Linked DNA regions of Hydrogenophilus thermoluteolus. The protein of the gene in region 1 interacts with the protein of each later gene in a pairwise test. Links are inferred from orthologs where the notes say so. Each region holds a gene or a part of one and is shown in the gene's direction. Other genes may lie near its edges. The genes, in order: HPTL_RS05385 and hypB.

What was found.
Region 2: the proteins of HPTL_RS05385 (region 1) and hypB interact in binary tests that used the Escherichia coli proteins (3 or more experiments, as listed by UniProt). The link is inferred for Hydrogenophilus thermoluteolus from one-to-one orthologs.

What each region holds. Positions count from the first base shown.
Region 1 is NZ_AP018558.1:1,103,459-1,106,597, forward strand. What follows is about bases 162-2,981. They hold HPTL_RS05385 (FKBP-type peptidyl-prolyl cis-trans isomerase), read left to right. Parts: upstream 162-1,249; coding sequence 1,250-1,714; downstream 1,715-2,981. Other genes in these bases: HPTL_RS05375 (M61 family metallopeptidase), read left to right, coding at 162-562; lexA (transcriptional repressor LexA), read right to left, coding at 508-1,194; HPTL_RS05390 (diguanylate cyclase domain-containing protein), read left to right, coding at 1,739-2,734; gloB (hydroxyacylglutathione hydrolase), read right to left, coding at 2,708-2,981. In the rest of the region: more of HPTL_RS05375, read left to right, coding at 1-161; more of gloB, read right to left, coding at 2,982-3,139. UniProt on the Escherichia coli protein: Folding helper with both chaperone and peptidyl-prolyl cis-trans isomerase (PPIase) activities. Chaperone activity prevents aggregation of unfolded or partially folded proteins and promotes their correct folding.
Region 2 is NZ_AP018558.1:1,485,799-1,488,970, reverse strand. What follows is about bases 183-3,035. They hold hypB (hydrogenase nickel incorporation protein HypB), read left to right. Parts: upstream 183-1,055; coding sequence 1,056-2,015; downstream 2,016-3,035. Other genes in these bases: hypF (carbamoyltransferase HypF), read left to right, coding at 2,000-3,035; hypA (hydrogenase maturation nickel metallochaperone HypA), read left to right, coding at 702-1,043; HPTL_RS07235 (hypothetical protein), read left to right, coding at 183-709. In the rest of the region: more of HPTL_RS07235, read left to right, coding at 1-182; more of hypF, read left to right, coding at 3,036-3,172. UniProt on the Escherichia coli protein: Involved in the maturation of [NiFe] hydrogenases. Required for nickel insertion into the metal center of the hydrogenase. Exhibits a low intrinsic GTPase activity, which is essential for nickel insertion.

The sequences.
Region 1 (3,139 bases):
TGCTGCGGTAGCGCACCATGGCGGGCCGCGGTTAGCGCGCTGGCTTGCGCAGCAGGTTGCAACCGCACAGTCCGAGCCCCTCACGGAGCTTATCCATCGCATGGGGCTTGACGTCGAGATCGAACGCGATACGCTGCCGGACCTGGGGGTGCGCTGGGACGAGCGCGAGCGCAACGCGGGGCGTCTGCTGGTCGCGCAGGTCCTTGCGGGGGGTGCTGGCGAACGGGCTGGGTTGGCGCCGCGCGATGAGGTGATCGCGTTGGAGCGCGTTCGAGTCACGCCAAGTCATTGGGAGCCACTGCTGCGACGCTACCGCCCAGGGGAGACGGTTCTACTCCATTTTTTCCGCGAAGGTGTGTTGCGCGAATGCCGCGTGACACTCGGCGAACCTGCGGTCAAAGCGGTTCGGTTGTCGATGCGGCAGCGGCTTAGCCCTTCAGTTGCGGCACGTCGCACCGCTTGGTTGTCCGCACGAGCAACAGGAAGCGACGCTAGCGACCGCCGGAATCAGGAAAGTGACGGCCGAATGACGCCGACCACGACCCCTTCGAGCGCGAATTGATGGTGTGTCGGGTCGATGCGGATCGGGGCGTAATCGGGATTTTCCGGGTGCAGTTCGATCGTTTCGGGAGCGCGGCGAACCAGACGTTTGACGGTAACCTCGTCGTCGATACGTGCGACGACGATCGCCCCTGACGGCGCTTCCGGGGTTTGCCGGACGGCGACGAGGTCGCCGGGGAGGATCCCCGCATGGATCATACTGTCACCGACCACGCGCAACAGGTAGTCGGCGCGGGGACGAAACGCGGTAGGTGCGATGGGGTGGTACGCTTCGATATGGGGTGTCGCAAGGATCGGGGCGCCGGCAGCTACCTTACCGATCACGGGCAACCCGGTTTCACCGTGGGTGTTCGCTGCTTCGCACGCTGCGGGTGAAGCAGTACCCCCGCGTTCGGAGTTCAGCACCGCGTCTGCGGCAACCAGAAGACGAATCCCGCGGGCGCAACCACGGTCGATAGCGATCAACCCTTTTTCAGCCAGTGCGTGCAAATGGCACTGCGCCGCATTGGGCGAGCGAAAGCCGAATGCCGCACACAGTTCCTGCCGTGTAGGCGGTCGCCCGTGTTCGCTGTGAAAGCGGGTGAGAAAGCGTAGGATCGCCTCTTGCCGCGGAGTGAGAAACGCTCGGCTCATGTTGGTAATTGTAGCAGAGCTGATACAATCGTTCGAATGGTTTGGGAGAAAAGCGATGCGGGTAACGAAAGATACGGTGGTCACCCTCAAATATCGGGTGCTCGATACCGACGGGAATGTGATCGACGACGGAAAGGAGCCGTTGGTCTATTTGCACGGTGGTTATGGCGGCATCTTTCCCCGGCTGGAGGAGTTGATCCACGACAAAGCCGTTGGCGAGAAATTCACGGTGAAATTGCAACCCGAAGAGGCGTTCGGTGATTATGACGAAAACCTGGTCTTGGTGGAAGATGCTTCGCTTTTCCCAGAAAACATCGAAGTGGGGATGGCATTCGAGCGGGTCACCGAAGCGGGTGAAGAAGATGTGATCTATCGGATTACCGATATCGCCGAAGGCAAGGTGGTGATCGACGGTAACCATCCCCTTGCCGGGCAGGCGCTGGTCTTCGAAGTCGAGATTGCGGCGGTGCGCCCCGCCACTGCAGAAGAGCGCGCGCACGGCCATCCGCACGAAGGCTAAGGACGCCCGCCAGAGGGGGAGGAGATGAAGGTTCTGGTGGTGGAGGATACGGCAACGACCGCAGCGGTGCTGGTCCGTCATCTCGAGGCGCTCGGTTTTGACGCGATTGTTGCCAAAAACGGGGAAGACGGGGTGGATGCGTTCGTCCGCGAGCGCCCCGATATCGTGCTCCTCGATATCCTGTTGCCGGGAATCGACGGGATCGAGGTGGCGCGCCGGATTCGCGCGCAGGAGCGCGACGGGGAGTGGACCCCGGTGATCTATCTGTCGGCGAAAAACGACGACGCTGCGATCGAAGCGGGGCTCTCTGCAGGCGGCGACGACTACCTGACGAAACCGATCTCTCCGGTTGTGCTCACCGCGAAATTACGTGCGATGCAGCGCTTGGCGCAAGCGCAAAAAAGCCTGCTGCTTTTGACGCAGCGGCTCGACGAGGCGAATCGCCGTTTGCAAGAAATGGTTCATGTCGATGGGCTCACCGGGGTGGCGAACCGGCGCGCGTTCGACGCGCGGCTTTCCGAGGAGTGGCGACGCTGCGCGCGGCTCGAAAAACCGCTGACATTGCTGCTTTTCGATATCGATTACTTCAAACGGTACAACGATTCACGGGGTCATTTGGGCGGCGACGATGCGTTGAAACGGGTCGCACAGGCGCTCTCGGGTGCGTTGCAGCGTCCTGGGGACCTTTTGGCACGGTATGGCGGGGAGGAGTTCGCTGCGGTGTTACCCGAGGTCGACGACGAAGGGGGCAAAATCGTAGCCGAGCGGATGCGGGCTGCGGTGGCCGCGCTTCGTATTCCGCACCCCGATTCCCCGATTGGGCGGTCGATCACGGTATCGGTCGGCGGCGCGAGCGCGTTGCCCGGGAAAACCGCTAGAGTCGATTCACCTGCGGTCTTGCTTGACCTTGCGGATCGTGCGCTCTATCGTGCCAAAGCGGCAGGACGCAACCGCGCCGTGGTGTTACCCGCCGCAATGCTCACTGAACCAGACTCAGAAGCGGTCGCGCCAGGCGCGTAGGAGCCGAAAGCGTTCGAGCGGCGTCGTCGCTATCGTGCCGAAGTGTTCGGACAACCGCTCGCCAATCGTTTTGCGCTCGACTCGGAAGAACGGATTGACCGCTTTTTCCCGTCCGATCGTCGAAGGGAGCGTCGGTTTGTTTGCTGCGCGCCGCGATTCGCACCACGCGCGATAGTCGCGAATCGCATCGTTGTCGGGTTCGACGCATTCGGCAAAAGCCAAGTTTTTCAAGGTATATTCGTGGGCGCTACAGACTGCGGTGTCATCCGGCAGGGCTTTGAGGCGTTCGAGCGACGCGAAAAGTTGCTCGGCCGTGCCTTCGAAGAGGCGACCGCACCCCGCGGAAAAGAGGGTGTCGCCGCAAAAGAGCCATCCGTTGCCATAATAGGCGATGTGCCCGCGGGT
Region 2 (3,172 bases), 380 kb from region 1 along the record:
GACCGATCGCTTTCAGGGGCAGTCACCAGAAGCGGTCGAACAGTGGGTAGCGCTTCTTTATGGCGTCTGTCGGGAAGCACAGCGGTTTGCAGCCCGGTTGGCGCTGGCATTGGGCGTGGAAGACGACAAAGCAGCGGAACGGGTTTGGCAGGAGGCGATGCGCGAACATCTGCTCCACTGCCTGCAGCGCTGGCCGGAAACGATCGGCGAAACCGCCGATCTGACTGCGCTGCGGGAGTGGCAGAGTGAGGTGGCACACCAGTCGGAAGCAGTGCGCAGTGCGTGGGTCGAAACGCGGCTGGCACCGATCGTCTTGCCGTTCGTGCGCTACTGGGAAGCAGCCGTTCCGGCGCTTGGGGCGGCGATGCGGGCGCGATGGACTCGGATTCAACGCGATTTGGGGTTTCCGCGGGAAGCAGTGCGCGGCTGGTTGAACCTGCGTGTCGAGCGGCGAAATGGCGAAAACCAGGTGACGGTGAATACGGCTCGCGGCGAACTCACGCACCGCGCCGTGGTCTGTGACGGGCGCGTGATCCGTTATGCGATCGAAGCGCCCACCGATCGGCTCTGCGCCGAGGGCGCTCGGCTACGCGAATGGGTTGAAACGGTTCCTTGCGCCACTTTGGTGGCGGCAGAACGGTTGGGCCGTGCGGCGGTGGTCGCGCTCGACCCCTGTGTGCCGTACCGTTTGGAGGTACACGATGCATGAGATGGCGCTCGCCGAAAGCGTGGTTCGGCTTGCCGAAGAGACAGCCACCGCGGAAGGCGCGCGGCGCATTCGTTCGGTGATTGTGGAGATTGGTGCGCTTTCGTGCGTCGAACCCGAGGCGCTCACCTTCTGCTTCGACGCGGTGAGCCGTGGTACGCTTGCCGAAGGCGCCGAATTACGCATCGAGCGGATCGATGGTGCCGCCTACTGCTGGCGGTGCGAACGGACGGTTCCGATTGCTGCGCGCACCGATCCGTGCCCCGAATGCGGCGGTTACCAGTTACAACCCACTGCCGGTACCGAAATGCGGGTACAGGCGATCGAGATCGAATGAGGAGAGCGGACGATGTGCACCGTATGCGGCTGTGGCTCAGCCACGATCGAACCCCATCACCACGACCACGAACCGGACCACGGTCATTCTCACGACTACCATCACCATCACCATCACCACCACGACCACGACCATCATCCCCATTACCACCACCACGACCACCATCACCACGACCACCACCATCCGCATTATGCCCATTCGCACGCCCATCCCCATGACAAGGCTCCGGCTCAGCACGTAACGAGCGTCGAAGGACGGATCGATTTCGGCGTCGGACCGGCGCGCGCCCATGCGCCGGGCATGAGCCAAACGCGCATGGTGCAAATCGAGCAGGACATTCTGAGTCATAACAACCGCTTCGCGGAAGCGAACCGCCGTTTCTTTGCCGAGCGGCGCATCCTCGCCCTCAATTTCGTTTCGAGCCCAGGGTCGGGCAAGACGACGCTGCTGGTCAAAACGATCGAAATGCTCAAAGCGCGCTACCCGCTTGCGGTGATCGAAGGGGATCAGCAGACGAGCCACGATGCCGAACGGATCCGCGCGACCGGAATTCCAGCGATCCAGATCAACACCGGAAAGGGATGCCATCTGGACGCGCACCAGGTGGGCCATGCGCTCGAAGCGCTCCATCCCCCGGAAGGGGCGATCCTGTTGATCGAAAACGTCGGCAATCTCGTCTGCCCGGCGGCGTTCGACTTGGGCGAACACGCGAAGGTGGCGTTGCTTTCGGTGACCGAAGGAGAGGACAAACCGCTCAAATACCCCGACATCTTCGCCGTCTCCGACGTGATGGTGTTGAACAAGATCGACCTTTTGCCTTACGTCCCGTTCGACGTCGCACAAGCGAGCGACTACGCGGTCCGTGTGCGTCCAGGGATCGAAACGCTGCTCGTCTCGGCGCGAACCGGGGAAGGGTTCGACCAGTGGTTGGCGTGGATCGAAAGGCGTTACGCCGCGTGCGTCGCTTCCTGATCCGCGGGCGCGTGCAAGGGGTGGGGTTCCGCCCCTTCGTCGCCCGCTTGGCCAACGCGCTCGGTGTTGCGGGGTGGGTGCGCAACGTCGGCTGGGGCGTCGAGGTCGCGGTCACGGACGGTGACGTCACGCGTTTCCTGGAACGACTCCGCGCCGAAGCGCCTACTTCTGCACGTATCGACGCGATCGAGATCTGCCCCGACCCCCCCGAACGGTTTGCGGAACTGGTCCAACGGACGGCTGAGGAAGGCAAACGGACATTCGTCATCTTGCCCAACGGGGGGGATAGCGGATTGGCGCTCGCGCCCGACCGTGCGGTCTGCCGCGACTGTGTCGCCGAGCTCTGCGACCCCAACGACCGACGCTGGCGTTATCCGTTCGTGGCATGCACCGCGTGTGGGCCACGCTACACGGTGAGCACCGCGCTTCCGTACGCGCGGGCCGCGACGACATTGACCGCCTTTCCCCTCTGTCCCGAATGTCAGCGGGAATTCGACGACCCGACGAACCGCCGCTTTCACGCCGAGACCACCGCGTGCCCGGTGTGTGGGCCGCAGTTGCGCTTCCTCGATCGCAGCGGTCAACCGGTTCCAGGAGATCCGATCGCGTCGGCGCTGGCGTGTGTACAAGCAGGTGGCATCGTCGCACTCAAAGGGCTTGGCGGATTTCAATTGGTGTGCGACGCGCGCGCACCGGAGGTGGTCGCGACGTTGCGGGCGCGCAAACGGCGGCCCACAAAGCCGTTGGCGGTGATGGGGCTCAACGCTGCGTCGCTTGCCGAATGGGTCGAGTGGACGGAGGCAGAACGGCGGGTGTTCGAAAGCGCGGAAGCCCCAATCGTGCTGACTGCGATTCGGCGCGATCTGGATACCGCGGCGAATGCGGCGCTCGGCGCTTTGGCCCCCGGGTTGGCGTGGCTTGGGGTGATGCGCCCAACCACACCGCTGCATCTCCTGTTGTGGCACGAAGCCGCAGGACGACCCGTCGGTACGGATTGGCTCGACGAACCGCATCCGCTTTTTTTGGTCATGACGAGCGGCAACCGAAGCGGCGCGCCGCTCGCGGCCGACGACTGCGAAGCGTTTGCGGCATTGGCCGACTGTGTGGACGGCTTTTTGACGCATGACCGTCCGATCGCGCAACGGGCAGACGATTCG